Regions from separate parts of the Citricoccus sp. NPDC079358 genome, predicted to be linked through region 2. Evidence: riboswitches for the same ligand, from Rfam matches in the RefSeq annotation. Region 2 holds a riboswitch; the other holds the start of a gene.
The links. A riboswitch is a leader RNA that binds a small molecule or an ion and turns the genes downstream of it on or off. The one in region 2 is predicted to bind thiamine pyrophosphate.
Positions count from the first base shown of each region.

Region 1: it holds a riboswitch for thiamine pyrophosphate, as region 2 does, so the genes downstream of both, AB0333_RS09675 (3-oxoacyl-ACP reductase) here and AB0333_RS10660 (ECF transporter S component) in region 2, are expected to answer to the same signal.

Region 1 is NZ_JBFBLI010000006.1:166,747-181,953, reverse strand. Features, by position in the region: gene AB0333_RS09730 (hypothetical protein) at 1-1,231, opposite strand, end outside; gene AB0333_RS09725 (phosphate/phosphite/phosphonate ABC transporter substrate-binding protein) at 1,637-2,629, shown strand; gene phnC (phosphonate ABC transporter ATP-binding protein) at 2,619-3,407, shown strand; gene phnE (phosphonate ABC transporter, permease protein PhnE) at 3,409-5,052, shown strand; gene AB0333_RS09710 (cytochrome P450) at 5,054-6,334, shown strand; gene AB0333_RS09705 (PaaX family transcriptional regulator C-terminal domain-containing protein) at 6,382-7,308, shown strand; gene AB0333_RS09700 (hypothetical protein) at 7,337-8,056, opposite strand; partial or broken gene AB0333_RS09695 (MFS transporter) at 8,328-9,737, opposite strand; gene AB0333_RS09690 (tryptophan-rich sensory protein) at 9,854-10,690, opposite strand; gene AB0333_RS09685 (pyrimidine dimer DNA glycosylase/endonuclease V) at 10,872-11,381, shown strand; gene AB0333_RS09680 (zinc-dependent alcohol dehydrogenase) at 11,499-12,674, opposite strand; TPP riboswitch at 12,928-13,031, shown strand; gene AB0333_RS09675 (3-oxoacyl-ACP reductase) at 13,078-13,842, shown strand; gene AB0333_RS09670 (NtaA/DmoA family FMN-dependent monooxygenase) at 13,856-14,770, shown strand; gene AB0333_RS09665 (thiamine phosphate synthase) at 14,841-15,207, opposite strand, start outside; gene AB0333_RS09660 (thiamine phosphate synthase) at 15,151-15,207, opposite strand, start outside.
Region 2 is NZ_JBFBLI010000007.1:113,205-128,411, reverse strand. Features, by position in the region: gene AB0333_RS10680 (MMPL family transporter) at 1-1,596, shown strand, start outside; gene AB0333_RS10675 (aminotransferase class IV) at 1,669-2,724, shown strand; gene AB0333_RS10670 (energy-coupling factor transporter transmembrane component T) at 2,728-3,579, opposite strand; gene AB0333_RS10665 (ABC transporter ATP-binding protein) at 3,576-5,189, opposite strand; gene AB0333_RS10660 (ECF transporter S component) at 5,193-5,918, opposite strand; TPP riboswitch at 6,010-6,113, opposite strand; gene AB0333_RS10655 (DUF4235 domain-containing protein) at 6,185-6,496, shown strand; gene mnhG (monovalent cation/H(+) antiporter subunit G) at 6,596-7,036, opposite strand; gene AB0333_RS10645 (monovalent cation/H+ antiporter complex subunit F) at 7,029-7,316, opposite strand; gene AB0333_RS10640 (Na+/H+ antiporter subunit E) at 7,313-7,909, opposite strand; gene AB0333_RS10635 (Na+/H+ antiporter subunit D) at 7,906-9,714, opposite strand; gene AB0333_RS10630 (Na(+)/H(+) antiporter subunit C) at 9,714-10,406, opposite strand; gene AB0333_RS10625 (Na+/H+ antiporter subunit A) at 10,403-13,633, opposite strand; gene AB0333_RS10620 (MFS transporter) at 13,760-15,136, opposite strand.

The DNA of each region.
Region 1 (15,207 bases), on a different contig from region 2:
CCTGGGTGACGGTGGGGGCGGTGTCCCCGGTCTCATGCAGGGACAGGACGGGGCCGTCGATCTCGCCGGCCGGCGTCGCGTTCCGCTGCATGTAGGCGACCGCCTCCGGATCGGCGGAGATCCGCTCGGCGTCCGCCAGGTTCTCCAGGTCCCGGTCCAGAGAGAGGCCGGCCTGGCGGTACAGGTTCCGCACCAGCTGCTGCTGGTCCGAGCCTTGCAGGGCCTTCGTGTAGTCGACTCCGGTGTTCCAGGAGAAGTTGCCGCCAGCGCGGTCCTCGAGGGGCTGCCGCGGCGAGACCACCCCGAACATGAACGCCTGGTAGAGCTGGTCCTGCTGGGCGGCCCAGTCGCTCGCCGAGGGCTTCTCGTCCTCCGCCTGCGTCCACGTCGGGATCTGCGCCAGGCTCGCGGCGAGCGCGATGCGGGCGCGGCCCTCCGGCGTCGCCTGCGCCGCATCCAGCACCTCACGGAAGGCTGCCTGGCGTTCGGCCTCATCACTGATGTTGACCAGCTGGAGGCGCTCGTCCCCGGGAGCCAGCAGGGTCCGCAGGGCGAAGGTGCCATCCAGGCTGCCGTTGAGCATGGGGATAGCCCCGGCCACGGAACCGCACAGAGGCAAGGCCGCATCGATGACATCCGCATGCTGCTCCAGGGCGGCCACCGAGGTCAGCCCGCCCATGGACGAGCCCCAGGCGATGACGTCCTCGGGCTCCCCCAGCCGGTCACGGACGGCGTCCATCACCAGCGGCTGGTTCTCCAGCAGCCCCTCCACGGCCCATCCGCCCTCGGCCGCGGAAGTCCCCGCGAGCGCATATCCACGGTCCGCGAGCCAGTCAACGAGTCCCTCACTGGGTCCGGCCGATGGGTTGGATCCGCCGCCCCCGTAGCCGGGGTTCCAGATCAGCACGGTGCCGTTCCATCGCTCCGGGGTCATCAGCACGTAGTGCCCGCCGTTCGGCAGGTCTCCGCGGACGGTTTCGGAGGCGCCCGGTCCACTGGCCGTGGACGACGTCGGCCCGGAACCCACCGCTCCCACCGGCCCGGCCAGCGCGGGTGCGGGACCCAGCAGTGACGCGGTGAGCGCGGTGGCCAGGGTGGCGCCGGCGAGAACGCGTCCGCGCGGCTTCCCCGGCGTCTGATCCGTGCGAGTCAGGAAGGTGCGGGCGTGGGGCCGGCGACGGCTGTGGTCGTCATTTCGGTCAGATGAGTTCTGGGGAGGGGCAGTGGACATGTTTCGGGCTCGCCTTCGGTGCAGGAGATACGAGGAATGAGGACCACGAGACGCGCATGGGGTGCCAGAGGTACACAGACTGCATATTTTGTGCCGCTTCAATGACTAACTGCGGCTGGTGACCGCCATCGTCGTCGAGGACATGCGTGGGATGGCTCATACCGTGGCACGCCTCTGCGCGGCTGTCAACGCCTACTCCTCCGAGATTTCCATTGACATCTACAACTGATTCTGGTGTGATACCAAACACGTTCACCCTGCACCTCCTGCCACTCGCATCAATTGGCCACACTTATTCAACCGACCAGACATTTACCTGACCTCCATTGAACGCACGCCTGGCCCACAGCAGAACCACGCCGGAACCACCCCTGACCCCCATCTGGACTTTCCCGAGGAGAGACCATGCGCACCCATCTCAAGACCCTGGGCCTCCTGGCCGCAGCCGCGATCGCCCTGACAGCCTGCGGCGAGAGCCCCAACGCCCGCCCGGCAGACACCACGAGTGATGCCCCCGCCGAACTCGTCTTCGCCGTGGTCCCCACGGACAACAGCGAGGAACTGCTGGCCTCCTTCGAACCGGTGGTCGCGGCCATCGAGGAGGAGACAGGCCTGCCGGTGGAGATCCAGGCCGTCAGCAACAACGCCGGCGTCATCGAGGCCCAGGTCTCTGAGCGCGTGGACATCGCGGTCTACGGAGCGTTCTCCTACTACCTGGCCTCGGACGTGGCGGAGGTCGAGCCGGTGGCGAAGGACCAGCTCTCCCCCGAGCCCGGTTCCGGCTCGGTCAGTTCCCTCGGCGTCACCGCACCCGGCAGCGGCATCAGCTCACTGGAAGACCTCAAAGGCAAGGACGTGTGCTTCACGGACCCGGCCTCCACCACCGGGTACCTGGCCGCTGCGGCCGCCCTGATGGAAGCGGACATCAACCCGGAGGAGGACCTGAACCCCGTCTTTGCCGGCTCCCATGACGTCGCGGTCACCCAGATGATCGCCGGTGACTGCGATGCGGCGTTCGTGGCCGAGACCTTCGTGACGGAGCTCCTGCCGGCCCGCGGAATCATCCAGGACGGGGACACGGAGACGTTCTTCACCTCCGATCCCATCCCGGGTACGCCCATGGTGGTGGGCTCCTGGCTCTCCCAGGACATCAAGGACGGCGTGGCCCGCGCCATGGAGAAGTACGACGCCGTCTCCGCCGTGGAGGCCGGCTTCTGCGAGGAGGGCGCCCAGCGTGAAGCCCCGGCCCCGTGGGGCGAGGACGTGGCCGGCAGCCCCGCCTGCGAGTGGGGCGGCACGGGCGCCTTCGCCTTCGAGCCGGCTACGGACGCCGACTACGATCCGATCCGCGAGATCTGCGAGACCACCCAGGCGGAGGTCTGCCGTGATGACGCTTGAGAAGCCCGCGGCCGAGACCGCGCAACACTCCCCCAGCATCACCCTGGACGGGGTCGTCAAGCGGTTCGGGGATAACACGGTGCTGCACGGGGTGGACCTGCAGATCCACCCCGGCGAGTTCATCGCCCTCGTGGGCCCCTCCGGTGCCGGCAAGTCGACCCTGTTGCGCCTGCTGAACGGCAGCCACTCACCGACCGAGGGCCACGTCCAGGTCCTCGGCCGGGAGCCGGCCCGCTGCAGCCGGCGCGAGCTTCGGCGCCTGCGCACCGAGATCGGCTTCGTGTTCCAGCAGTTCGGCCTGGTCGGCCGGCTGACTGCGCTGGAGAACGTGCTGATGGGTGCCCTGGGCTCCCTGAGCATGCCCCGTTACGGGATCACGACCTACCCGAAGCGGTTGCGCGAACGCGCCGTGGAGAACCTGGAGCGGGTCGGCCTGGTGGACCAGCGCTTCCAGCGGTGTGACACCCTCTCCGGCGGCCAGCAGCAGCGCGTGGCCATCGCCCGCATGCTGATGCAGGACGCCCGGCTAGTGCTCGCGGACGAGCCCGTGGCCTCCCTGGACCCGGCGGCCAGCATCTCCGTGCTGGAGACCCTGAAGAAGCTCAGCGCCGAGGACGGCTTCACCGTGGTGTGCTCCCTGCACCAGGTGGACCTCGCCCTGGAGGTCTCGGACCGAATCGTGGCGGTGCGGGACGGGCAGTTCATCCTGGACAAGCCCACGCACACCACGGACGAGCCGGAGATTCGCGCCATCTACCAAGCCCACCGGGGTGCCTGACATGCCCACCACGCTCATGCCGCCGGGCACCCGGGGCCGGACTCCGGAGCCCGCGCTGGCCCGGCCGCCCCGGGCTCCCGCCGCCACCTGGGTGATCCCGCTGATCCTGGGGGCCGTCACGGTCTTCGGACTGTGGTGGATCGACGTCCGCCCCGCGGCCATCGCCGCCGGCTTCGAGGACATCACCCGGCTGCTGGGCCGGATGTTCCCCGCGACCACAGGCCCCGTGCCGGAACTGGCCGCACTCGTCCTCGAGACCCTGCAGATCGCGATCGCCGGCACCGGCATCGCGGCCCTGGTCTCCATCCCGCTGGCGGCCGGCGCGGCGAACACCTTCACCGGGCCGCGCTGGGTCCAGTGGCTCTGCCGCACGCTGATCGTGGTCAGCCGCGCCGTGCCCTCCCTCGTCTTCGCCATCATCTTCGTGCGCATCTTCGGGCTCGGCCCGGCAGCCGGAGCCCTGGCCATCGCGTTCCACTCCGTGGGCATGATCGGCAAGATGATGACGGATGTCTTCGAGGAGATCTCTGCCGCACCCCGGGAGGCCGTGAACGCCACCGGGGCGAACCGCTTCCAGGTCTTCGTCGCCACCACCTTCACCCAGGCCTTGCCGCAGATGACCTCGTTCGTCCTCTACCGCCTGGACATCAACATCCGCGCGTCCTCCATACTCGGCCTCGTGGGCGCCGGCGGCATCGGCGTGGCCCTGCAGCGCTCCATCGGCAGCCTGGACTACCCGCGCGCCGCCGGGATCATCGCCGTCATCATCGTCCTGCTGCTCGTCCTCGAGCTCATCTCGAACCTGGTGCAGCGCGTCGTGTCCGAGCATGCCGGGGACACCAAACACTCGATGACGTTCCCACCGGGCAAGGAGCTCTCCTCCCCCGGCTGGAACGCACCCCGGGTGGGCCGCAGCGCCGGGCTGCTGGCCGGCGTCGTGCTCTTCATCCTGTCCCTGTCCGCGCTGAGCATCTCCCCGGACCGGCTGGCCCGGGGCTGGGAGAACGCCGTGGCCATGCTCACCGGGTTCGTGCCGCCGGTGTTCACCGCGGAGATCGCCCTGGGCCTCTTCGAGAGCCTCGTGATGGCTTTGACGGCCACCACCTTCGGCGTGCTGATCGGACTGGTCATCGCGGTGTTCTCCACGGATCACCTCGTGAAGGTGCCGTTGCTCGGCTGGGCGCTGCGTGGTGTCATCGTGGTGGTCCGCGGCGTGCCGGACATCGTCTACGCGATCGTGTTCGTGGCCGCCCTGGGGTTGGGACCGTTCGCCGGATTCCTGGCGCTAGCCATCTCCTGCACGGCGCTGGCCTCCAAGTTCTTCACGGATGCGCTGCAGAACATCGACCCGAGCCCCATCCGCGCCCTCGAGGCCGTGGGCGCCGGCCGGCTCCAGGCCTTCGTGTCCGGCGCCTGGCCCCAGTTCGTCCCCTCCTGCATCGGCAACAGCCTGTTCACCGCGGACCTGGCGCTGCGCGAATCGGCGGTCCTCGGGATCGTCGGCGCCGGCGGCATCGGTTTCCTGCTCCACGAATCCGTCACCTCGATCGACTACCAGTCCACCGCCGGGATCCTCATCGGCCTCATCGTCGTGGTGGTCGCGGTCGAGCAAATGGCGCGCTGGGCGCGCAGGAAGGTCATCTGAGATGACAACCCCACACCCCCCGAGCACGACGACGGCCGGCACCGGCCGCTGCCCGTTCACCGGAAACTCAGCTCCCGAGGATTCTGGCGAGGCGCGCCAATCCGAGTGGTCCCCCGACCGGAACGAGACGTTCGGCTCCGCCCACGCCGACTATGCGGCCCTGCGCGAGCAGAACCCGTTCCCCTGGAGCGCGGACTACGGCGGGTTCTGGGCGGCCACCACCTATGAGGACATCCTGGCCATCACCCAGGACGACGAACTGTTCAGCACGGCCAAGCAGAACGTGGTGCCGCACGTCCCCCGGGCGTCCCGACGGCCGCCGCTGCACTTCGATCCGCCGGAGCACACCGACTACCGCACCGCCATCGATCCGGTGTTCCGCCGCTCGGTGGTTACCGAGCATGCCGGCGCCTTCCGGGACAGCGCCCGCCGGCTGGTGGACGGGATGCTGACGGAGTCCTCCCCGGACGGAGTCCGGCATCTGGCGGCCCCCTTCGCCATGGACTGCTTCGCCTCCCTGCTCGGACTGGCCCGGGACCAGACCCGGGAGATCCGCGAGATCGGCGTGCGCTACGGCTTTGCCATCCAGGACATGGACAACTCGGTGATCGAGGAGTGCAGCAAGCGGCTCTATGAGATCGCCCGCGAGATCTACGACCGGCGGCTGGCGGAGGACCCGGACCCGTCCCGGGACCTGGTGGCCGGCCTTCACCGCGCCGCCCTGGACCCGGACACGGCCATCACGGAGACCAGTGCCGTCGCCACCATCCGGCAGCTGATCGTGGCCGGGATGGGAGCACCCCAGGCCGTGCTGGGCAGCTGCATCGCCCACCTGGCCACGGACCTCGATCTCCAGGCGCACTTGAGGGCCCATCCGGAGGACCTGCCCTCGGCGATCGAGGAGATGCTCCGCCTGCATGCGCCGTACCGGGTGTTCGCGCGGACCGCCAAGCGGGACACCGTGATCCACGGTCGGGCGGTGGCCCAGGACGAGCCCATCGCCCTGATCTTCCCCTCCGCCAACCGGGACGAGACCCGCTTCGAGGACCCGGACACCTTCGTCCTGCGGCGCAAGCAGAACTCGCACCTGGCCTTCGGGCGCGGTTCCCACAAGTGCCCGGCCGCTACGATGGGACGACTCGAGTTGCTCATCGCCCTCGAGGAGCTACTCGCCCGGACGGAGACCTTCTCATTGGCAGGGGACATCGTGATGATGAACTGGCTCGAATACGGCCCCCGCTCCGTTCCGCTGACCCTGCGCCCCGCTGACGGGATGCCGTGAGCCCCACGGATCCGAGCCGCGGGAACCTCCCCCGCTACCAATCCGGTGTGGCACCGCAGCGCATGCTCACAGTGCTGCTCGGCGACTACTGGTTCGGCCGCAGCGAACCCCTGCCCTCCAGCGCCCTGGTGGAGCTGCTCGGTGCCCTCGAGATCACGCCCTCCAGCGCCCGGGCCGCCATCCAACGGCTGGCCCAGCGGGGGTTCCTCGTGGCCCACAAGGATGGCCGGCGCACCTCTTACTCCGTCCACGCCGGCAGCCGGAAGACCCAGGCCCAGCGCGTCGAGCGGATCTTCCAGGCGCACCGCGAGCGCCCCTGGGACGGGACGTGGACCATCATCACCTACCGGGTGCCGGAGACCGCGGCCCCCCTGCGCCGGGCCGTGCGGGACACCCTGCGCCAGCTGCGGTTCGGTCACCTCAATGACGGGGTCTGGATCAAGCCGGGCAGCCACGCCGAGGAGGCGTTCGCCCACCTGAAGCAGGGCGACGAACCCGTGCTGACACTCGTGTCCCTGTTCGAGGGGGCCCGGCTGCCGGACTTCGTCTCTCCCCTGGAGCTGAGGCGTGCCTTCGATGCGGACGCCCTGGACGAGGAGTACCTGTCCTTCGCCCTGCGGTGGGAGGCCCGGGCCCGGGACCTCGGAGACCAGTGGCCTACCGGCGTGGAGGCCCTGCGCCTGCGCACGGAGGTCCTCTCCGAATGGCGGCCGCTCGCCCACCAGGACCCCCGGCTTCCCAACGCCCTGCTGCCCGATGAGCCGCCGCTGCGCCGCGCCGCCACGGCGACCGCCCTGTTCTATGACGGCCTGGGGCCCTCCGCGGAGAACGCCGTCCGGAAGATCATCGAACGGCACCAGCCCGAGCTGGCGCCCCTGGTGCTCCACCACACCTTCGCGGCCTCGGACCGGCTGCTCACACCGGATGGTTCACCCTCATTGACCTCCACACCACCACGGGAGCTTTTCTCCTAGCTCGTCGATGCGGTCCGGCGGGGCCGGCTCAACTCCTTCCAACGCCTCCGAGCCGCGGCACGGCCTCGTCGTCGTGGAAGTCCCGGTCCCGCGCGCGGCCGCGGGCCTCGAGCACGCGGAGGGTGGCGGTCGGCAACAAGGTGACGCCGGAGAGGCTCGTCCGCGAGGGCGGAACCATGCGGCGGTGGTCCGGATCGCGTTCGAGCGCGGCCCGGCCGGCCGAGGTGTCGGTACCGTCAGCCGCCAACAGGCTGGGCAGGGTGGAGGCGAAGCGCAGCCGTCCGGCCCCGGTGCTCAGGTACAGCAGCCGGGCTCCCTGCCGGTCCCGGGCCAGCAGCACCTTCTCACGGGGTGCGTCCACGAGGGCCAGGGCGAAGATCCCCTGCAGGTGGTCCACGAAGTGCTCACCCCACCGGTGGTAGGCCGCGAGCACGACCTCAGCGTCCGAACCCGACCGGAACGGGAAGCACTCGTCCAGGTCGTCACGCAGGTCCGGTCCATTGTCCAGCCGACCGTCGAACATCAGGCACCAGCCCAGCCGCTCATCGAGCATGGACTGGGCCGTGGCCCCGGCCTGCTCGCCGGTCTCGGTCGGGCGATGGCCCACCGCCACCCAACCCCAGTCACAGATGCCCGGATCCGCTGGTCCGCCCGCGTCCCTCGCGGCGTCCATGGCCTGGATCATCCTGTCCACACTGGCGGTATCGGCCCACGCCCCGCGGACGGAGACTTCGCCGGCGATGCCCATCGTCACATCCCCCGCAGGCTGGACGACACCATGAGCACGGGCAGTGCGCGTGCCCATGGGAACCGGGCGGGCTCGATGAGACCAGCCGTCCCATGGCAAGAAGCACTAAAGGTGGTGGTCAGTGGAACAGCGTTGGGCACGAAGGCCTCCTCGAGAGTCGTTCGAAGAGTTCGCGGCCGCTGCTTGACCGTTAACACGAATGGGTGATGTTTAGTGTACCAAGGATGTGACCTGGAGCACGTCACATGTGACAGAGGCGCGTGAGCCAGGGCTACGAGGCGGTGCGGTCCAGCTTGGCCAGATCCGCGGCCTCGGTGCGCGTGGTGTGCAACTCGTCGATGCCCGCCAGCGTCTTGTCCTTGGTCTCCTTGGCCGTCAGCGCTGCCACCACGGAGATCAGGCAGGCACCGCTGACCACGAGGGAGACGGCGAGCCAGTTGGTGCCCTGGGCACCGGCCACGGCCGAGGCGAGGACCGGGGTGAGGCCACCGGAGACGGCGAAGCCGATCTGGGTGCCCATGGCCAGGCCGGTGACGCGGACCCGGGTGGGGAACATCTCGGCGTAGAACGAGGGCCAGATGCCGTTCGAGAGCGAGTAGAGACAGCCCGAGAGGATGGCGCCGTAGACGAAGATCAGAGTCCAGTCCCCCGCCGCGACGGCCCCCAGATAGGGGTACATCATCACCGCGGGTCCCACCACGCCGGCGATGAAGACCGGCTTCCGGCCGATCTTGTCTGCCAGCAGTGCGCCCAGCGGGATGGCCGCCAGGGCCACGGCATTGGCCACCACGGCGACCAGCAGCATGGTCGACCGGTCCAGGCCCACCACCGAGGTGGCGAAGGAGAGCGACCAGACCAGGAACACCACGTTGACGGTGTTGATCATGGCCGCGCAGGCGATCCGGAGCACGGCCGTCTTGTGGTACTTGACCATCAGCCTCAGCGGGGTGGCCGGCTTCTCCTCCGGCAGTTGCGCCTTGGCCTTCTCGAAGGCCGGCGGTTCCTCCAGCCGGCGCCGGATCAGCCAGGCGACGACCACCACCACGGCAGAGAGCCAGAACGGGACGCGCCAGCCCCAGGAGAACAACTATTCCTCGGTGAGCAGGGAGGTGAAGGGAATGAACACGGCCGTGGCCAGCAGGGTGCCGAACTGCGTGCCTTGCAGCGTCCAGCTGGTGGTGAAGGCACGATGGTTCTCCTCGGCGTGCTCCAGGGACACCGAGATGGCGCCGGCCTGCTCCCCCGAGGCGGACAGCCCTTGGATGACCCGGCACAGCACCAGCAGGGCCGGTGCCAGGAGCCCGACCTGTTCGTAGGTCGGCAGGCAGCCGACGGCAAAGGTGGCCCCGCCCATCATGAACAGGGTCAGCATGAGCACGAACTTCCGGCCCATCCGGTCCCCGAGCGGCCCCATCACCAGGGCCCCCAGCGGGCGGACCACATAGGCCACGCCCACGGTGCCCAACGACAGCAGGATCGCGATACCCGGAGACGTGCTCTCGGCGAAGAACAGGTGGTTGAGCACCAGCGCCGCGGCGGTGCCATAGACGGCGAAATCATAGTACTCGAGGGCGGAGCCGATCCACGCGGCCAGCGCCGCCTTCTTCGGGGTCTTGCCGTGGGTGGGGGCCGGTGCACCGGCCGTTCCGGCCGCCCCGGATGATGCGGACTGCTCGGACATGACGGGCTCCCTCCGACGGTGGTCCCCCATCGTAGGGCCGGACCCGGCCGGGTGTACCGCGCAGCCGTGCGGCAGGTTCCGGCGCCAGCTCAGCCGGGGGCCTTCAGACCCGCACCTCAACCGCCATGACGACGCCGGCCGGCCCGTTCGGCTGGCTCCGCCCACCGCTCCGCCGCCACCCGGAACACCACAGCCGCAATCAGCACCACGGCTGCCGCGACTCCCGCTGCCACCGCGGTGCCGGTCGATTCCAGCCCGCCGTCCAGGCGGCCCACGGTGATCCAGGAGAGCCCCCAGGCCAGGGCGAGGGCGGGTGCGATCTTCCCGCCGCTGCGCCAGGCGGTGGCCACCCCGATGATCGCAGCGACGGCCAGTACCACCGAGGACAGCAGCGTGACCGGCAGCCCGAAGCCGTCGAAGCCGGCGGCACCCAGCACGGCGGAAGTGTTCGCCACGGTGGCGATGGTGACCCAGCCCAGGTACAGGCCGAAGGTCCCGTCCGTGATCAGGGCATCAGCCCTGCCCTCCGACGCGGTACGGACGAGCAGCATCAGGATGCGGCCGAGCACGGCGAGCAACGCCACGATCACCACCAGGCTCAGGTTCAGCCAGCCGAACTGCACCACCCAGATCCACGCGGCGTTGAGCAGCATCGCGGCCACGGCCCACGGCCGCAGCAGCCGCTGCCGATCGGACCGGCGCTGGGCGGGCAGCAGCTGCCAGATCGAATAGGCGAGCAGTCCCAGGTAGATCACGGACCAGATGCGGAAGGCGCCGGAGGCCGGCGCCAGCGGCGTGGAGTCCTCATTCAGCCACCCACCGGCCGCCTCGGCGATCGGCGTGCCGCCGAGTACCCCGCTGCCGAGGAACGCCCCGGCGGTGGCGACGATCCCGCTGACGAGCACCAGCAACGGAATCGCAAGTCCGGTGGTCCGTGGGGCAGTGGCATCCATGGGTCTCTCCTCGGGTGGCAGGTCAGTCCTCGTGCATGTGATTCGAGCTAACCATTTCGATCATCGAGATAAAAGGCTGGATCGGCCGGGTGACATGGCTCGACGTCACGTATCGGTGCGCGTTCGTGCGGTCAGGCGGGTTAGGTCCGGTGAGAACGGTTGGCTGCGGGATGATGGGGGCATGCGACTGTGGAGTCTCCATCCCCGTTACCTGGACCGCCAAGGACTCACCGGTGGATGGCGCGAGGCACTGCTGGCCCAGGCCGTGCTGGCCGGTCGCACCAAGGGATACCGTTCGCATCCGCAGCTCGTGCGGTTCCGTTCGCACCCGGATCCCGCCGCCGCAGTCGGGGCCTTCCTCCTCGTCACAGCGGAGGAGGCCGCCGAACGCGGCTACAACTTCGACGTGACCCGGATCGACCGGCCCGGCCATCCGGCGTCGGGACTGGCGCACGACGCCGGCCGGGACCTCCCGGTGGACGGAACCTTCTCCGGCGTCCCCCGACTCCCGGTCGCCCAGATCCCGGTGACGGAAGGCCAGGTCGCCTACGAGTGGAAGCACCTCCTGGCCAAGATCGGCCAGCGGACCCCGGAACGGCTGGAAGGCCTGGTCGGCATCAGCGCGCCGCAGGTCCACCCGTTGTTCGAGGTCGTTCCGGGCCACATTGAGTCGTGGGAGCGGCTGGGCTAATCCCCATACTGTTCAATGAGGTTGTGGCGGCTTGCGGCTGTGTCCCAGTGAGTGCGTTGGTCCATGACGCGCCGGAGCCCGGCCCCGCAGGGATCGGACTCCCGTGCGGGTCCACGACTATGGCTTGAGGACGGCCTTGATACAGCCGTCTTGCTTCTTCTGGAACTTCTCGTACATCTCCGGGGCTTCGTCCAACGACGCGGTGTGCGTCTTGAGGTCCAGGACGCCGAGCGGATCCGAGGGGTCATCGACCAGCGGAAGGAGGTCGTCGATCCACCGTTTCACGTTGCACTGGCCCATGCGCAACTGGATCTGCTTGTCGAACATCGTGAGCATCGGCAGGGGGTCCTTCATGCCGCCGTATACGCCGCTGATCGAGATCGTCCCGCCGCGCCGGACGGCCTCGATGGCGGTGTAAAGGGCATCGAGCTTGTCCACCCCGGCCGTCTCCATCGCCTTGCGGCCCAGCGGGGACGGCAGCAGCCCTACGGCCTGGTGGGCTACCCCGGCCACGGGAGAGCCGTGGGCCTCCATCCCGACCGCGTCCACCATGGAGTCCGGGCCGCGGCCGTCGGTGAGGTCCTTCAGCTGCTCGGCCACCTCGCCGGAGGAGTCCAAGGTCTCGATGCCGTGGCGCTCGGCCATGGCCCGCCGCTCGGCGACCGGGTCCACCGCAAGTACCCGGTAGCCCAGGTGGCGGCCGATCCGGGCGGACATCTGGCCGATCGGGCCCAGGCCCAGCACGGCCAGAGAGCCGCCCTGCGGGGGCGCGGCGTACTGCACGGCCTGCCAGGCGGTGGGTACCACGTCGGAGAGGTACAGGTAGCGCTCGTCCTCACCGGTGTTCGGGACCTTGATGGGCCCGTAGTCCGCGTGCGGGACGCGCAGGTACTCGGCCTGCCCACCGGGCACCGAGCCGTAGAGGCGGGAATAGCCCAGGAAGACTGCACCGCTGTTGTACTCCCGGACCTGGGTCGTCTCGCACTGCGACTGCAAGCCTTGCTTGCACATGAAGCAGTGGCCGCAGGAGACGTTGAAGGGAATCACCACGCGGTCCCCGGCCTTGATCTGGGTGACGGCGGAGCCGACCTCCTCCACGATCCCCATGGGCTCGTGGCCGATGATGTCGCCCTTGTCCATGAACGGGGTGAGCACCTCGTACAAGTGAAGGTCCGACCCGCAGATGGCGGTCGAGGTGATCCGCACGATCGCGTCCGTGGGTTGCTGGATGCGGGGATCCGGAACCTCCTCGACGCTCACCGAACGCTTCCCCTGCCATGTCAAAGCCTTCATACGTCCTCCTTCTCAGGGCCGCCGCCCCACCGGGAACGGCAGCCTGCTGATCTATTCGGTCGAACCGACCCTACTACTGGGACTGCCCGATAAACGGTGTGTGGGTCCGGCAGTTTTCGTCAGTTCGTGGTTCTCTCGACCTGTCTGGCGCGGGTGATCGCGAACATGTTGCGCGCTGGCTTGGCCCCTGGTGTGATGTGCTCCTGATCTGACACCACGACCTACCGCTGAGAAGGGGTCGGCTATGCTCGGGGCCAGTGACACGGGGTGCTGGTGCCCACCTGGCGACCAGCTGAGATGAGACCCGTTGAACCTGATCCAGTTCGTACTGGCGAAGGGATGTCCGCCCGGTTGGCGTTGTCTCCGGGCCTGCGCTCCTTCGCCTCGGCCTTGAGGAGCGTCCGTGCAGATCGCAGAGCAGATTGTCCTGGTGACCGGAGGGGGTCGCGGCCTGGGCCGCAGCATCGTCGAGGCCTTCGCCGGTCAGGGGGCGCGGGTTCTCGTCAACTACCACACCAGCCGGCAGGCCGCTGAGGAGCTGGCCTCCCGGTTCGGTTCGGACCGGGCCGTGGCCCTGCCCGCCGATGTCACCGACCCGGGGCAAGTAGCCGCCTTGCTGGCTACGGGACGGGAGCACTTCGGGGCCCCGGTCACGACCGTGGTGAACAGTGCGTTGATGGGTTTCTCTTTCAACGGCGACGCCCGCCCGGGGGTGACGGAGATCGGTTGGGAGGACTTCGCCGCTCAGTTCGCCGGCAGCGTCCGGGGGGCGCTCAACACGATCCAGGCGGCCCTTCCGTACCTGCGGGAGAAGGGCTTCGGGCGGATCATCAACGTCGGCACCAACCTGTTCCAGAACCCCGTGGTGCCCTACCACGACTACACAGCGGCGAAGGCGGCCCTGCTGTCGCTCACCCGCACGACGGCCAAGGACCTGGGACGGCACGGCATCACGGTGAACATGGTCTCCGGGGGACTGTTACGCACCACTGACGCCAGCGCGGCCACTCCCGAGGAGGTCTTCGAGGCGATCGCCGCCGGCACGCCCCTGGGTCGGGTCATCACCCCGGAGGAGTTCGCCGACACCGTCCTGTTCTTCGCCTGCCCCTGGGGCCGGTCGGTCACCGGGCAGAACCTGGTGGTCGACGGCGGACTGGTCATGGATTGAGTGGAGGACCGGCATGACGGCCATGGCCCGCGCCACGTCGCACGTGGGGCTGGTCAGCACCGTCTCGACCACGTTCTCCGAGCCGTTCCTCGCGGCCCGGATGCTGGCGTCACTGGATCACATCAGCGGCGGCCGGGTGGGCTGGAACGTGGTCACGTCCATGTTCGACGCCGAGGCCCGCAATCACGGAATGGAGGCGCTACCCGGCCACGGCCAGCGGTACGAGCGGGCCGCCGAGTTCATCGAGGTGGCGCTACGGCTGTGGGACTCCTGGGACGATGAGGCACTGGTCCAGGAACCAGATGGCATGTACGCAGACCCAGCCCTGGTCCGGCCGATCGACCACGCCGGGGAGCACTTCCGGGTGTCGGGCCCACTGACCGTGCCGCGATCATCCCAGGGCCGCCCGGTGCTGTTCCATGCCGGAGCCTCCGGGCCGGGGCGCGAACTGGCCGCCCGGTACGCCGAAGGCATCTATGCCGTCGCCTACGACCTGTCCGCCGCCCAGAGTGACTATGCGGACCTGAAGAAGCGCATCGGCTCAGCCGGACGGGACCCAGCATCGGTGGCGGTGATGCCCGGACTCGCGACCTATGTCGGCTCCACGGAGGCGGAGGCCGTGGCGAAGCAGTCCCGGGCGGACGCACTGCTGCCCGCGAAGCAGCCCCTGGCCCAGCTGGCACCTTCATCGGGCAGGACTGCACCGGTTGGCAACTGGACGCCCCGGTCCCCGAACTGCCCCGCTCGAGCGGTTCAGCGGTCCACAGGGCCGCTACGCGACGATCCTGCGGATCGTGGAGGTCGAGGCGCCCACGGTGCGGCAGCTGCTGGGCCGTCTCGCGGCCGGCGGAGGGCACTGCACCATGGTCGGCACCCCCGAGCACATCGCCGACCAGATCGAGGAGTGGTTCCGTTGCGGTGCCGCTGACGGGTTCAACCTCATGCCACCGTGGCTACCGAACGACCTGGACGACTTCGTCGACCACGTCGTCCAGGGCTCAGTCGCGGATCAGTCCGCGCAGTTGCCGGGCCGCGACGCCGGGATCGGGGGCCTTGGTGATGGCGCGGACGACGACGATGCGGCTCGCCCCGGCATTGAGGACCTCGGGCAGCCGGTCGACGTCGATGCCACCGATGGCGAACCACGGGGTGCCCGCCGCCGCCGATCCCGCCATGAGCCCGGAAACATCCCGGACAAAACCCCGGCCGGTGGCGGGACGGCCGGGCTTGGTGGGGGTCTCCCACAGCGGTCCGGTGCAGAAGTAATCGACCTCGGGATCCTCGACTGCCGCACGGGCCTGATCGAGATCATGGGGGGAACGTCCGATCAGCACCTCGGAGCCGAGTAGGGACCGTGCCTGGGCG
Region 2 (15,207 bases):
ATCGACTACGCCCTGTTCATCATCAACCGCCACCGGCGCCAGCTCAAGGACGGTGTCCCGCTGCACGAGTCCATCGGCCTGGCCACGGGCACCTCCGGCAACGCCGTGGTGTTCGCGGGCCTGACCGTCGTCATCGCCCTCGTCGCGCTCAATGTCACGGGCATTCCGTTCCTGGGCCTGATGGGCACCGTGGGCGCCGTCTGCGTGGCCCTGGCCGTGTTGATCGCCATCACCATGATCCCGGCCCTCCTGGGCCTGGCGAAGTTCCGGGTGCTCTCCACGAAGGAGCGGGCCGCCGCCGACGCGGCGACGGCCGCGGCCACCAGTTCCGGCAAGCACGCCGCGGCTGCGGAGCACTCCGCCCCCACTGGCCGGGCACCCCGGCCGATGTCCACGGTGCGCGCGGTCCTCACCGCCGTCGGATCCGTCCTGCTGCTGGCCGTCATCGCCATCCCGTTCTTCTCCATGCGCCTCGGCCTGCCGGACGGCGCCTCGGAGCCGCCGGAGTCGGCCAGTTACCAGGCCTACGAGACCCTGGGCACCAAGTTCGGCGAAGGCCGCAACGGCCCCCTCGTGGTCACCGCTGACCTGCCGGAGGGTCTGACGGACTCCGAGATCGTGGACGAGCAGCTGGCCGTCGCGCAGCAGCTCCAGGGCATCGAGCACGTGACCTCCGTGGTCCCGGCCGCCGTGTCCGAGGACAACGGCATGGCGATGTTCCAGGTCATCCCGGAGGGCGGCCCGAACGCCGTCTCCACCGAGGAACTGGTGCACACGCTGCGCGCCACGGAGCCGGAGTCAGAGTCCACCCACCTGGCCGTGGCCGGCACCACCAGCGGATTCGTGGACGTGGCGGAGAAGCTCGCCGACGCGCTGCCGCTGTACCTGGGCGTCGTCGTCGGGCTGTCCCTGATCATCATGATCGTGGTGTTCCGCTCGCTGTTGGTGCCGCTGATCGCCACCGGCGGGTTCATCCTCTCCGCCTTCGCCGCGATGGGTGGCGTGGTGGCCATCTACCAGTGGGGCTGGCTGGCCTCGGTCTTCCAGGTCCACAACCCGGCCCCGATCCTGGCCTTCCTGCCGACGATCATGGTGGGCGTGCTGTTCGGCCTGGCGATGGACTATCAGCTGTTCATCTCCACCGGCATGCGTGAGGCCTACGCCCACGGCTCATCGGCCCGCGTGGCGGTGCAGCAGGGGCTGAAGGCGGGCCGTTCCGTGGTCATCGCCGCGGCCATCATCATGATCAGCGTGTTCGGCGGCTTCGTGTTCTCCGAGTCCGCCATGATCCGGCCGATCGGCTTCGGCCTGGCGTTCGGCGTGCTCGTGGACGCCTTCGTGGTCCGGCTGCTGCTGATCCCGGCCCTGATGCACCTGTTCGGCGACGCCGCCTGGTGGCTGCCGAAGTGGCTGGACCGGATCCTGCCGAACGTGGACGTCGAGGGTGCCTCGCTGGAGCGCAGCCACGGCTACTCGGATCCGGAGCTGGCCGGCGCTGAGGGAGCTGATGATGGCGGGGCAGGCGGGCCCGGCGGATCCGGCGACGGCGGAGACGGCCGGGGCCGCGACGATGACCCGGCACTGACCCGGGCCTGACACCGCATCACCACCGCAGTAGGGCGGGGCGCATCACGGATGTGCCCCGCCCTGCTGCGTAGGCTGTGGGCTATGACAGAGTCGCCCCAGCCAGCTGCACCGTTCGTCCCGGGTCCCGGGGAATCCGTGGTCGTCTATCTCGAGCCCGACGCCGGCCCGGCCGGCGTCGGCGTGAAGCTCCGCGTGGACGATCCCCGCCGACCGGCCATCCTGGTCACCGACCAGGGCTTGACTCGAGGGGACGGCGTGTTCGAGACCATGACCGCGGTGGCGGCTGAGGGCGCCGGCCCAGGCTCAGGCTCACCATTGCGGGTCCGCAAGGAGGACTCCCACCTGGCACGGCTGGCCACCTCGGCCCAGGCCCTGGAGATTCCCCTTCCGCCGGCCGCCGATTGGCAGCGGGCCGCCGCGGCGGGGCTGGAGGCGTTCGCCGCCGGCAACCCCGGCGTCGACGCCGTGGTGAAGCTGGTGGCCACCCGGGGTCCGGAAGGGGCACCCGGCGGAGGGCACTACGTCAGGGCTGAGGCCGGCGTCGAGCGCCTGACCGGGACGTATTGGGTGCTCGTCTCCCCCGTGTCCCCAGGGCTGGTCGCAGCCCGTGAGCGCGGACTGAAGGTGCTGCTGCTGGACCGCGGTGTGGACTCCGGGGTGGCGGAGCGCGCGCCGTGGCTGCTGATGGGCACCAAGTCGCTGAGCTATGCCGTGAACATGGCCGCTCTGCGTTACGCCGCGTCCCAGGGGGCGGACGACGTCATCTTCACGTCGTCAGACGGCCAGGTACTGGAGGGGCCCACCTCGACCGTGCTGATGGCCCGGCGGATCCCGCAGCAGGACGGCAGCACCGGGATCGAGCTGGTCACGCCCCTGCGCAGCTCCGGGATCCTGCCCGGCACCTCCCAGGGCACCATCTTCGCCGCCGCCCAGGCCGCCGGCTGGCAGCTGGGCTACGGGCCGCTGGAGCCTTCGGACCTGGTGGATGCCGATGGGGTCTGGCTGGTGTCCTCCGTGCGCCTGGTCGCCCCCGTGACCCACCTGGACGGCGAAGAAATCCCGCAGGACGCCGAGCTCACCGAGCTGCTGAACGGCTTCCTGGCCGAGGACCGGGAACCCGGCGAGCACGGACCGTGACCCCTACGCCCACACGAGGTTGAAGGCCCCGGTGGCCACGGACAGGCCCACGGCAAGCGCGGACAGCCCGAGGCCTCCCAGAACCACCCAGGCGTCCACCGCGCCGAACCGCGACTCCCGCGCCCAGGTACGGTCGCCGGTTCCGAAGCCCCGGGCCTCCATCGTGATGGCGAGCTTGGTGGCCCGGCGGATGGCCTGCACCATGAGCCCGAAGACCTGACCGAGCCAAGAGCCCAGTCGGCGCAGCGGATTGCCTCCCGTCCCGACGCCACGGGCGCGCCGGGCCTGGCCGAGGGTCCGCCATTCCTCCGTCAGCACGCCCAGCAACCGGAAGGCCGCCAGCGAGCCGAGCACGAAGCGGGCGGGCAGTCGCAGCCGTTGGGACAGGGCGTCGGCCAGGTCGGTGGGGTCCGTGGTGATGAAGACCATCACGCCCGGCAGCGCCACCGCGAGGATGCGCAACCCGGTGGCCAGCCCGGCCAGGACCGAGCCCTCGGAGATGCTCACCGGCCCCGCCTCGAACAACAGGGCCCCGGAGTCCTCCCCGACCAGCGCGGTCCCCCATGCGGACACCAGCGCGGCCGCCACCAGCACCCAGGCCCGGCGGAAGAATTCTCCGACCCGGATCCCGGACAACGGCAAGAGGGCCACGGCGGCCACCAGCACGATCCCGGAGGACACCCAGTCCATCGTCGCCACCAGCACCGCCGTCACCGGCAGCAGCGCCGCGAGCTTGGCCAGGGGGTTGGCACGCTCGAAGACCGAGCCGGCCTCCGGGCGGGACGGAGCAGTCCGTGCGGCACTCGCAGACCGGGCGGAGGTGGTTCCGGCGCGCGGCGAGATCGGCAGGGTCATGATCGCGCCCCTGACTCCCCTGAGTTCACCGGATTCACCGGATTCACCGGCACCGCGGCCACCGCGGCCAGCTCGATCGTCCGGGCATCGAGCGCCGCCGCGAAGTCGGCGTCGTGGGTCACGGCCAGCACCGAGCGGCCCTCGGCCACCAGTCCGCGCAGCAAGCCCGTGAGCACGGCCCACGTGTTGGCGTCCTGGCCGAAGGTCGGCTCGTCGAGGAACACCATCTCGGGCCCGGCCGCCAACACCGTGGCCACGGACAGCCGCCGCTTCTCCCCGCCGGAGAGCGTGAACGGGTTGACCTCGGCCAGCGATTCCAGGTTCAGCGCCGTCAGCAGACCGTCCGCCCGCTGGGCGGCCTCCTCATCGGTGAACAGCCGTTGCCCGCTCTCGGGGTCGCGGGCATGGCGGGGCCCGAACAGCAACTCGTCCCGCACGGTGGTGGCGACGAACTGGTGCTCGGGCTCCTGGAAGACGGTGCCGATCCGGCTGACCAGGTCAGCGGCCTTCCACCGGTACGGGTCGTCCGGCAGGTGGCCGGCCCGCTCCCCCTTGAGCGCGGCGCCCGCCGTCAGCGTGCCCGCGTGGGAGGGGATCAGGCCGGCCAGGGTCAGCAGCAGCGTGGACTTCCCGCTGCCGTTGGCCCCGGTCACGACGACGGCCTCGCCGGCCCCCAGCTCCAGGTCCAGGTCCGCCTGGACCGGCGTCGGGGTCGGGCCGAAGCGCCGGCGCCATCCAGGTGTCACGGGTTCCCGGGAGACGGCCAGGCCACGGGCGGTCAACAGTGTCCCGGAGGGGGCCGCCGTCGGGCTGTGTGCGGACGTGGAGGTGGGGGTCATCGGTGCCGGAACGCGGCCGGGCACCCAGACGCCCGCCGCGGCCAGCTCGTCCCGGACGCGGCCCGGGGCCAGGAGTTCGCCCGGGGAGCCGTCGTGGCTGATCCCGCCGCCGGGCTCCAGGACGAGCATGCGGTCTACATGGTCGGCCCAGATCGCCAACCGGTGCTCGACGACGAGCAGCGTCGCCCCGCTCCGCTCGACCACGGCGAGCACGGCGTCGCGGACCTCCAGCACCCCGGTCGGATCCAGGTTGGCGGTCGGCTCGTCCAAGAGGATCAACGGCGGGCGCATCGCCAGGATCCCGGCCAGGGCGAGGCGCTGTTTCTGCCCGCCGGAGAGTCGCGAGGTGTCCCGGGTCAAGCAGATGCCCTGGTCTTCGCCCAGTCCCACGGCGTCCAGGGCGTCCCGGACGCGGCCCCAGATCTGCTCCCTGGGCACCTGCAGGTTCTCGGCGCCGAACGCGGCATCATCGCCGACGCGGGACAGGATCACCTGCGTCTCGGGGTCCTGCTGCACCAGCCCGGCGTGGCCGCGCAGCTGGCGGGACACGGCGCCGTCCACCTGCAGGGACCCGGTCTCCTCGGACTCGTCCGCGGGGTCCAGCACCCCGGCGAGGGCGTAGAGCAGGGTGGATTTGCCGGCGCCGGAGGGCCCGGCCAGCAGGACCTTCTGCCCGGCCGGCACCTCCAGGTCCAGCCCCGCGACGGCGGGAACCGGCCGGCCGGCGTGGCGCCAGCCCCAGCCCGCCGCGGTGATGCGTGCTCCCGGCACCGCTCAGGCCACCGGCTCCTGGTGGGCACGGCGGGAGGCCAGGGCGGACAGGGCGCCCGTGGCCGCGAGCCCGCGCGTGGCCAGCCAGGACAGCAGGCCGGCGATCACCACCCCGGACACGCCCACCAGTCCCACGTAGATCAGCTTCCAGTCCAGCGTGTACTCGGGGAACCAGTTGAAGATGAACGCGTCATTGATGCCGCCGAAGAGGCCGGTGAGCAGGCCGGCGAGCAGGGCTACCGGCAGCGTGAAGCGGCGGTAGAGGAAGGCCAGCAGGATCAGTTCGGCGCCGAGGCCCTGGATCACGCCGGAGGCCAGCACGGTCAGGCCGAACTGGGAGCCGAGCAACGCGGAGACGGTCGCTGCGACCAGTTCGGTGAACAGCGCGGCACCGGGCCTGCGGATGATGAGCCCGCCGAGCACGGCCGGGAAGAGCCACATCCCGGCCACCAGGGCGGAGGACGGCGGGAAGGCCGCGAAGGCGGGGCTCAGTCCGGCATAGGCCAGGTTCCACGCCCAGAAGATGACGCCGGAGGCCACCGCGATGACGGCGGCCACGACGATGTCCACCACCCGCCAGGAGCGCCGGTTCGGGGCGCTGCGGGACGCCTGCCCGGCGCCGGTAGTTCCGGTTCCGGTTCCGGTGCCTGCGGACGGCGCGTGGCCGGCGTCGGGCCCGGGGGTGGAGCCGGAGTGGTGCGGGGTGTTGCCGGTCTTCATAGAGACCATGTGGTGTTCCTCCTCAAGGATGCAAGGAGGGGGACGGAACGGTACGCCACGGACACCCGCACGCGGATGCTGCCGGACGGTTCCTGACGTTCCATCAGAGAACTCGACTTCCTTCGCCGGTGCTAGCCGGAGCAGGTTCGAGGGTCTGCGCTGAGCGCACTCTCAGCACCCGAAGGTGCTCCCCTGTCGTTCACAGTGTCCGTCCATCATAGTCCACCCGGGGCGCGTCTGGGCCGGTGAACCGTTAGGCTGACTCTGAACGCGCAATGACCACCGTCAACGTCCTGGAGGAACCCGTGAACACCCTCGTGGAAAAGCTCATCGCCACCGGAATCACCATCGGCGGTGGCATCATCGGCACCAAGGTCGTGGAGTTCGCCTGGAGGAAGATCACCGGCCATGACGCTCCGAAGGACCTGGACGACACCGAGGCCAACATGTGGAGCGCCATCACCTTCGCCACCATCTCCGCGGGCATCTCCGCCATCATCCGCGTCTCATCCAAGCGCGGCGCGAACTCCGCCGTGAAGGCCATCCAGTCCCGCTCGAAGAGCAAGGCCGGAACCGCCGAGGTCTGAGGTCCGACGCCGGCCGGACTCGGACCGGTTCAGCTCACCGGCGGCGACGGTCGCGCCAAGCGAGAGATGCCCGGACTCAGCCGGCCCAGCGGGGCGGGTTCAGTCGCGGCCCTGCTGGTCGGTCGGGTCGTCCTTCGGGACGGTCCGCTGGTCGTGGGCCGTGGCGGCTGGCTTGCCCGCGTCGTCCTGACGGGCGACCACGTCCGCGAGTTCGTCCACGTAGTGGAATTCCGGCTTGAGGTGCTTGGTGCGGTAGCCCGCCCGGCCCACGAGGTGGGCGGAGACCGGCGCGGTGAGCATCTGCAGCACCCACGCCAGCACCAGTATCGGCACCCACACCCACGCCCGCCAGGCGAAGGCCAGGGCCATCAGCATCAGCAGCAGCCCGAGCACCTGGGGCTTCGTGCCGGCGTGCATGCGGGAGAGCTGGTCCGGGAACCGGAACAGGCCGATCCCGGCCACGGTGGACATCAGGGCACCGAGGACCAACAGCACGGCGGCGATGCCGTCGGAGATCTGGATCCAGTCCAGGTCAGGCACGTTCACTGGGCTCCTTCCTGGCCTCGGCCACGAACCGGGACAGCGTCACCGATCCCACGAATCCGATCACGGAGGCCACCACCACGAACACGATGTTGTCCGTGTGGTGGTTCACGGCCATCTCCACGCACAGCGCGGACGAGATGACGATCAGCAGCACATCCGTGGCGATGGCCCGATCCAGGATCGAGGGCCCGCGGACGATCCGGTAGATCGCCGCCAGGGCGCCCACGCCCAACAGCACCAGGCAGATGATCCCCGCCCCTTCCAGCATCGTCATCCGAGCCTCCTCCCCGCCGTGGCGTCGGCGCGACGCGCCTCGTCCTCCCGCACCAGGGCCAGGTCCGCCTTGGTGCCGATCGCCCGGACGATCGCGGCCTCGGTGCTCAGGGCCTGGGCCCGGAAGGCCTCGACCGCCTCCGCGTTGTCCACGTTCAGGCAGTGCAGGTACAGGGTGGAGCTGGGCCGGTCCACGTCGATGACGAGGGAGCCGGGCACCAGGGCCAGCGCATGGCCGGTGAGCGTGACGATCAAGTCATCGTGGCTGCGCAGCGGGACCGCCACCACGGAGTTGACGATCTTGGGCCCCTGCGTGATCGCGTCCCAGGCCACCGAGATGGAGGCAGTCACCACGTGCCACAGGAACCGTAACGTGAAGACCAGGGCATACCAGAGATTGAATCGGTCCGAGAAGTTCACCCGCGGCAGCCGGTAGAAGCTCAACGTCAGCATCGAGAACACGACGCCGGCCAGCAGCACCCCCGGCGAGAAGTCCTGCCAGAGGGCGCCCCACGTGAGGGTCAGCCCCAGGAGGATCGGCCATTGGCTCCAGAAGGAGCGGCCGCCGTCCTGGTCGTCCGAACCGGTGCTCATGGCTGCCCCCCTTCCGTGCTGTCGCCGACATCATGCCCCTCGGAATCCCCGGGGATGGAATCCAGCACGCCTGGCCCACCGTTGTCCTGGTCCGGGACATGGATGCCCCGTTCCTCCAGTCCACCCAGGTCCCGCTCCGCCTGGGCGGCGGCCTCCGGGCCGAGGACCGCCTCGATATAGGGCGTGCGCAGGAGCATGTCCGTGGCGGCCCGGTCGGAGAACGCGTAGAGCGGTCCGGCGAACACGGTGAAGGCCAGGCCGAAGGCCACGAGCGCGATCGTCGGATAGACCATGCCGCGGGCCGGTCCCTTGGCGATCTTGGTCGGGGTCTTGGTCTGGGTCAGGACCTTGGTACCGGCGTGCGTTGGGGTTGTGGTCTGGGTCTCGACCGCGACAGCCCTGGCGCTCCGGCCGGCGCGCCGGGCCTCGGTCTCCTCCAGTGCCAGGACGAGTTTGGCCGGCGGGTGCTCCACGTCCTCCACCCGGCGCCAGAACGAGCGGGTCCACACGCGGACCATCACCAGCAGGGTCAACAGGGAGGTCACCACGGAGGCGGCCACGAGCGCCCACGCCATGCCGTGATCCGCGCCCACGCCGGCCTGGATCAGTCCGACCTTGGCGAGGAAGCCGGAGAACGGCGGGATGCCGCCCAGGTTCATGGCCGGGATGAAGAACAGGATCGCGATCAGCGGTGAGATCTTCGCCATCCCGCCGAGACGGTCGATGTTGGCGGATCCGGCCCGCTGCTCGATCAGGCCGGTGACGAGGAACAGGCCGGTCTGCACGGTGATGTGGTGCACCACGTAGAACACCGTGGCCCCCAGCCCGAGCACGCTGGCCATGGCCACACCGAAGATCATGAAGCCGATGTGGGAGACGAGCGTGAAGGACAGGACACGCTTGATGTCGTTCTGGGCGAGGGCGCCGAGGATGCCGACGATCATCGTCAGCAGCGCCACCCAGAGCAGCAGTGAGTTCACCCGGTCTCCCGGGAACAGCAGCGTCTCGGTGCGGATGATCGCGTAGACGCCGACCTTGGTGAGCAGGCCCGCGAATACGGCGGTCACGGGCGCAGGGGCGGTCGGGTAGGAGTCGGGCAGCCAGAAGGACAGCGGGAACACGGCGGCCTTGATGCCGAAGCCCACGAGCAGCATCACATGCAGCACCATTTGGACGTCCGGGTCCAGCTCTGCCAGCTTCACGGCCAGGTCGGCCATGTTGATGGTGCCGGTGGCGCCGTAGATCATGGCGATGGCGATCAGGAAGAGCACCGAGGAGATCACCGAGACCACCACGTAGGTCACGCCGGCTCGGACGCGCGGACCGGTGCCTCCCAGGGTCAGCAGCACATATGAGGCCGTCAACAGGATCTCGAACCCGACGTAGAGGTTGAAGAGGTCACCGGCGAGGAAGGCGTTGGACACGCCCGCCACGAGGATCAGGAACGTGGGGTGGAAGATCGAGACCGGCCCGCCCTGGTCCTGGTCCGTGATGCCCTGCGCGGAGGCGTAGATCAGCACCGCGAGCACGATCGCCGAGGACACCACCAGCATCAGGGCGGAGAACCGGTCCACCACCATCGTGATGCCCCACGGGGCCTCCCAGCCGCCGAGGAAGACGGCCACCGCCCCCGTGTCCCACGTGGCGGCCAGCAGCAGGCACTCGAGGAGCAGGGTCAGGGTGATGGTGGTGACGGTGGTGGCGATCTGCGCCTTGGGGCGGCGGACCAGCACGAAGGCCAGGGCTGCGCCGAGGATCGGCAGCAGGACCGCGAGGGGTGCGAGGGAGACGATGTCCAGGTCCATCACTCACCGTCCTTCGGGTCGCGGCCCCGTGGTCGGGACCGGGGGCTGCCGGAGCGTTCGTCCTCATCCGGAAGATGGTCGTCATGTCCGAGCGAGCCGACGGGGTGTTCGCCCTCCTCCGGTTCGTGCCGTGAGCGGCGGCCGCCGCCCGGCAGGTGCCGGTTGGCGTCCGTCTTCACCTTCACCGTGCCGTCTGCACGGTGGCGGACCGCCAGGGCACCGGTGGAGGGGTTGATGGCCGTGGCGTGCTCGTAGTCCGCGTTCGGGTCCTCGTTCTCCTCGATGAACTCCGACGGCTCCTCCAGCAGCTCCGCATCCTCCTCCGCGTCGAAGGAGGACTGCTCGGCGACCTTGACGTCCTCGGTGTCCACCAGGACCTCGTCCCGCCGGCCCAGCTTCCAGGACCGGTAGATCATGCCGAGCATGAAGGCCGTGATGGCGAAGGAGATCACGATCGAGGTCAGGGTCATGGCCTGAGGCAGCGGATCCGTGTAGGCGCTGGGATCCACGCCGTCCTCCACGAGCGGGGCCTGGCCGGGGGCACCGGCCATGGTGAGGATCAGCAGGTTCGTGGCGTTGGTGATCAGGATCATGCCCAGCAGCACGCGGGTCAGGGTCCGCTCCAGCAACAGGTAGATGCTGACGGCATACATCACACCCATGACCAGCAGCAGCACAATGTTCACGCTCATGGCGTCACCGTCCCGGTTCCCGTGGTTCCCGCGGCACCGGTGGACCCGGTGGTGGACGTGGTCGTCGTGCCCGCCGGTGAGCCGGTGGCGGAGGTCGTGGCGGTGCTGGAGGTGGCCGTGCTCGAGGTGGCTGCTGCAAGGCCGGCGCGGGCATCACGGCGGCGCTTCTCGGCCTCCACGAGCGCCGTGCTCTCGACCTCGTGGCGGCGGTCCACCTCCGAGCCGAGGGAGCGCAGGACATCGATGACGAGGCCGACCACCACGAGGTAGACGCCGATGTCGAAGATGGTGGCCGTGACGAACTTGACGTGCCCGAGCACCGGGAGGGTGAACTCGATGATGGCCGACTGGAACACCTGGCCGCCGAAGAACAGCGGGACCATGCCGGTGACGGCGGCCAGGGCGAGTCCCGAGCCCAGCAGCACGCCGGCGGGGATCGGCATGGCCTGCTCGAGCTCGTAGCGGCCACCGGCCAGATAGCGGATGGTCAGGGCGAGGCCGGCGATCAGCCCTCCGGCGAAGCCGCCGCCCGGCGTGTTGTGGCCGGCCAGCAACAGGTAGATGGACAGCAGGATAATCACGTGGAACACGAGCCGGGTGACCACCTCGAAGATGATGGACCGGCGCTCCGGGGCCACGGTGCGGCCCGCCACGAGCCACTGGTCCTCATCCACGATGGCGAACTTGCGCAGAGCGGCCAGCTGCCGGGACTCGGCGGGACCCTTGGGACTGTAACGGCCCACCGACCCGGAGGCCACCTTGTCCAGGTCGCCGGTGCGGCGGTCCCGGTGCTGGATGAAGATCAGCGAGGCCACCCCGGTGGCGGCCGCGGCGAGAACGGTGAGCTCGCCGAACGTGTCCCAGGCACGGATGTCCACCAGCAGCACGTTGACGATGTTGGCGCCGCCACCGTCCTCGTAGGCCAGCCGCGGCATCTCCAGGGAGATCGGGTCGGCGGTCCGGGAGGCCATGACGGTGATGGCCACCCAGATCATCACCAGTCCGAACAGGATGCCGAGCACCGCATGGGCCCAGCGGATGTTGGTGCGGTCCCGGGTGTACCAGCCGGCCGGCAGCACGCGCAGGCCGAGCACCATGGCCACCAGGACGATGGACTCCACCAGCAGCTGCGTCAGAGCCAGGTCCGGGGCACCCTGCAGGGCGAAGATGGCCGCCAGCCCGTAGCCGCACACGGAGACGAGCAGCACCGCCATGAAGCGCTTGCGGGCCCGGATCGCGGCGATGGCGCCGGTGATGATGGCCGCCCCGACGAGGATCTGGGCGACGGAATCGCCCCACGTCCAGTTCGCGGAACTGAAGATGGACGCGGCCATGCCCGCGCCGCCGTCGTGCTCGTGGGGGAACAGCAGCGCCAGCAGGGGTGCGATGAAGGCGACCGCCAGGATGATGAACAGGTAGAAGCTCAGGGAACCGCGCTGGGTGCGGCCGGTGACCCAGACGGCCACGTCATCCAGCCCCCGGAGCGTGGAGCGGTAGAGGCGCTGGGCGTCCACCCAGGAGGGCACGGCCTCCTGGAAGCGGGCCACTGCGTCCCTGATGGCGTACAGGGCTAGACCGAGCAGGACGATGCCCACGGAGATGGCCAGGATCGGCGTGAAGCCGTGCCACAGGGCCAGGTAGGCGGGCTCGACACCGGGCTCGAGCGCCGCCATCGATCCGCCGAAGGCCACGGGCAGGGCGTCCATGACGGTGGGGATGAAGGCGCCGACCACGCAGGCAAGGGCCAGCAGTGCGGACGGGCCGAGGGCGCCGGCCGTGACGGGGCCGTGGAAACGCGTGTCCGCGACGGTCTTCAATTCGCCGTCCGTGCGGAGCTTCTTGGTGGCGAACGCACCCCAGACGAAGCGGGCCGAATAGGCCACCGTCAGGACGGAGCCGAGGGTGACACCGACGAGCGGGGCCCAGGCCCAGACGCTGGCCCAGAGCCCGCCGCCGGAACCGGCCTCGGCCCAGTGCAGCAGTGCTTCGAGGACGGACTCCTTGGCGACGAAGCCGAAGAGCGGCGGGATGCCGGCCATGGAGGCGGCGCAGATGACAGCGGTGGCGGTCAGCCAGGGGTGATTCCGGCCGACCCCGGAGAGCTTGGCCAGATCACGGGTGCCTGCCTCGTGGTCGATGATGCCGACGACCATGAACAGGGGAGCCTTGAAGAGGGCGTGGGCCACCAGCATGGCCAGGCCGGCCATGGCGGCGTCCTGATTGCCGAGCCCGTTGGCGACCATGAGGAAACCGAGCTGGGACACGGTGCCGTAGGCCAGGACCAGTTTGATGTCCGTCTGGCGCAGAGCCCGCCAGCCGCCGACGAGCATGGTCCAGAGGCCCACGCCCAGCACCAGCGCCTGCCACCAGCCGGACTCCGCGAACGCCGGGGCGAGCCGGGCGACGAGATAGACGCCGGCCTTGACCATGGCGGCGGCGTGGAGGTAGGCGGAGACCGGGGTCGGGGCGGCCATGGCTGCCGGGAGCCAGAAGTGGAAGGGTGCCTGCGCGGACTTGGAGAGGGCCCCCACGAGGACGAGCACGATGGCCCACTCCATGAACGCGCCGCCGTAGGGACCGGCCATCAGCTCCTGACCGCGGGCCACGATCTCGGAGAGGCGGTAGGTGCCGGCGGCCTGGCCGAGCATCACCAGTCCGACCAGCATCGCCAGACCACCGAAGGTGGTGACGATCAGGGCCTGGATGGCGGACCGGCGGGCGAAGATGCGGTGGGCGGAGTAGCCGATCAACAGGAACGAGAGGACGGAGGTCAGTTCCCAGAAGGTATAGAGCACCATCAGGTCGTCCGTGGTGACCAGACCGAACATGGCGCCGGCGAAAGCGATCAGCTGGGCGCCGAAGGCCGCATTGCGCGGCTCGTTGATCGTGAAATACCGGGCACAGTACGCGAGCACGAGGGCGCCGACGCCGAGGACGATCAACCCCATGAACGCGGCGAGGGCGTCCATCCGGAAGGACAGGTTGATGCCGAGGTCGGGGATCCACTCGTAGGTCTGGACGAGTCCACCGGGAGCCGCCGCGGGCGGGGAGGCCCCCGAGTTGACGGCCTCCTGCGCCTGGAGGACGGCCGGCAGCTGGAACAGGAGCCAGACGAAACCCGCGGCCGGGACGGCGGCGAGGACATAGAACCCGTTGCGATCCGCGACCCGGAAGACCAAGGGGGCCACGAGTGCCATTGCAAAGAGCGCAATGAGCACAGTCAGCACGGGGCGGCCTCCATCTTCGGGGTGGGGGGTCGGTTACATCCTACCGGGCGCGCGAAGACTCGACTCGCCGATTATTCTCGTGGCGTCAAGGGAATGCAAACAGTTTGTCCAGTGTTTATTCAGGGGTTAAAGGGTGTCCTCGACCTTCGGGTCCCGCACCCTGACCAGCAGGGCCATGCCGGCGATCAGCACCAGCAGGATGGCCGGGACCATGTACCGCGAGTCACCGGTCAGGGCGATCCCCACGGAGATCAGGGCCGGCGTCAGGAAGGACACCGCACGGCCGGTGGTGGCATAGAGGCCGTAGATCTCCCCCGCCCGTTGCTCCGAGGTCAGCCGGCCGAGGAACGACCGGGACGAGGACTGTACGGGTCCCACGAAGAAGCACAGGAGCAGTCCGAAGATCCAGAACGCCGTGGTCGGGGTCAGGGTGATCTCCAGCCCCAGAAGCTGCGCCTCCAGGGTGCCGCTGATGAGGAAGAGGATCCCGGCAGTGATGATCAGCCCCACCAGCGACCCCATGATGACCCGCTTCGGCCCGATCCGATCGTCGATCCAGCCACCGGCGAAGGAGCCGGCGGCGGCCACCACGTTGGCGGCGATGCCGAAGATGAGAATGTCGGCCGGGTCCACGCCGTAGACCGTGGTGCCGAGAATGGCGCCGTAGGCGAAGACCGCGCCGACGCCGTCACGGAACACGGCCGAGGACGCCAGGAACCAGAAGGTGTTGCGCTGATGCCGCCACAGCCCCAGGATGGTCCGCCAGAGACGGCGGTAGGACTCGAGCAGGCTGACCTTCTCCTCCTCGCCGGAGCCCCGGTGTTCAGGGGCGCTGAAGAAGAGTGGCAGGGCGAAGACGATGAACCACAGGGCTGAGAAGAGGGCCACCACACGGATGTTCATCGCGTCGTCGTTGGTCACCCCGAGCCAGTGCGTGTCCCCCGCGATGAAGCCCACGTAGAGGATGAGCAACAGGAAGATTCCGCCCACGTAGCCGGCACCCCAGCCGATGCCGGAGACCTTGCCGATGGTCTTCGGCGTGGCCACCTGCAGCAGCATGGCGTTGTAATTCACCCCGGCGAACTCGAAGGCCACATTGGCGGCGGCGATCAGGACCACGCCGAGCAACAGGTACGCCTCGTCCGGGCGGACGAAGAAGCACAGGGCCGTGAGCAGGATGACCACGCCCGTGTTGATGCCCAGCCACAGCTTGCGCCGGCCACCCCGGTCCGAGCGCTGGCCCATCACGGGAGCGGTGAGCGCCACCACGAGGCCGCCGATCGCGTTGGCCGCGGTGAGCCACTGCGTACCCCGGTCATCCGGCCCGAACGAGTCGGAGGCCAGGTAGGTGGCGAACACGAACGTCACCATCACGGCATTGAAGGAGGCGGAGCCCCAGTCCCACAACGCCCAGGCGGTGACGTGCTTCCGGTTCAGCGGGCGGTCGATCGGACCGGCATCCGCCATGGCCGTGGGCGACGCCGGTGCGTTGGGTGTGCTCATGCGGGCATGCTACTTGGCGGCCGGGTCCGGACCGTGAACGACCGGCGACGACGCGACGGCATTCCCGCCGC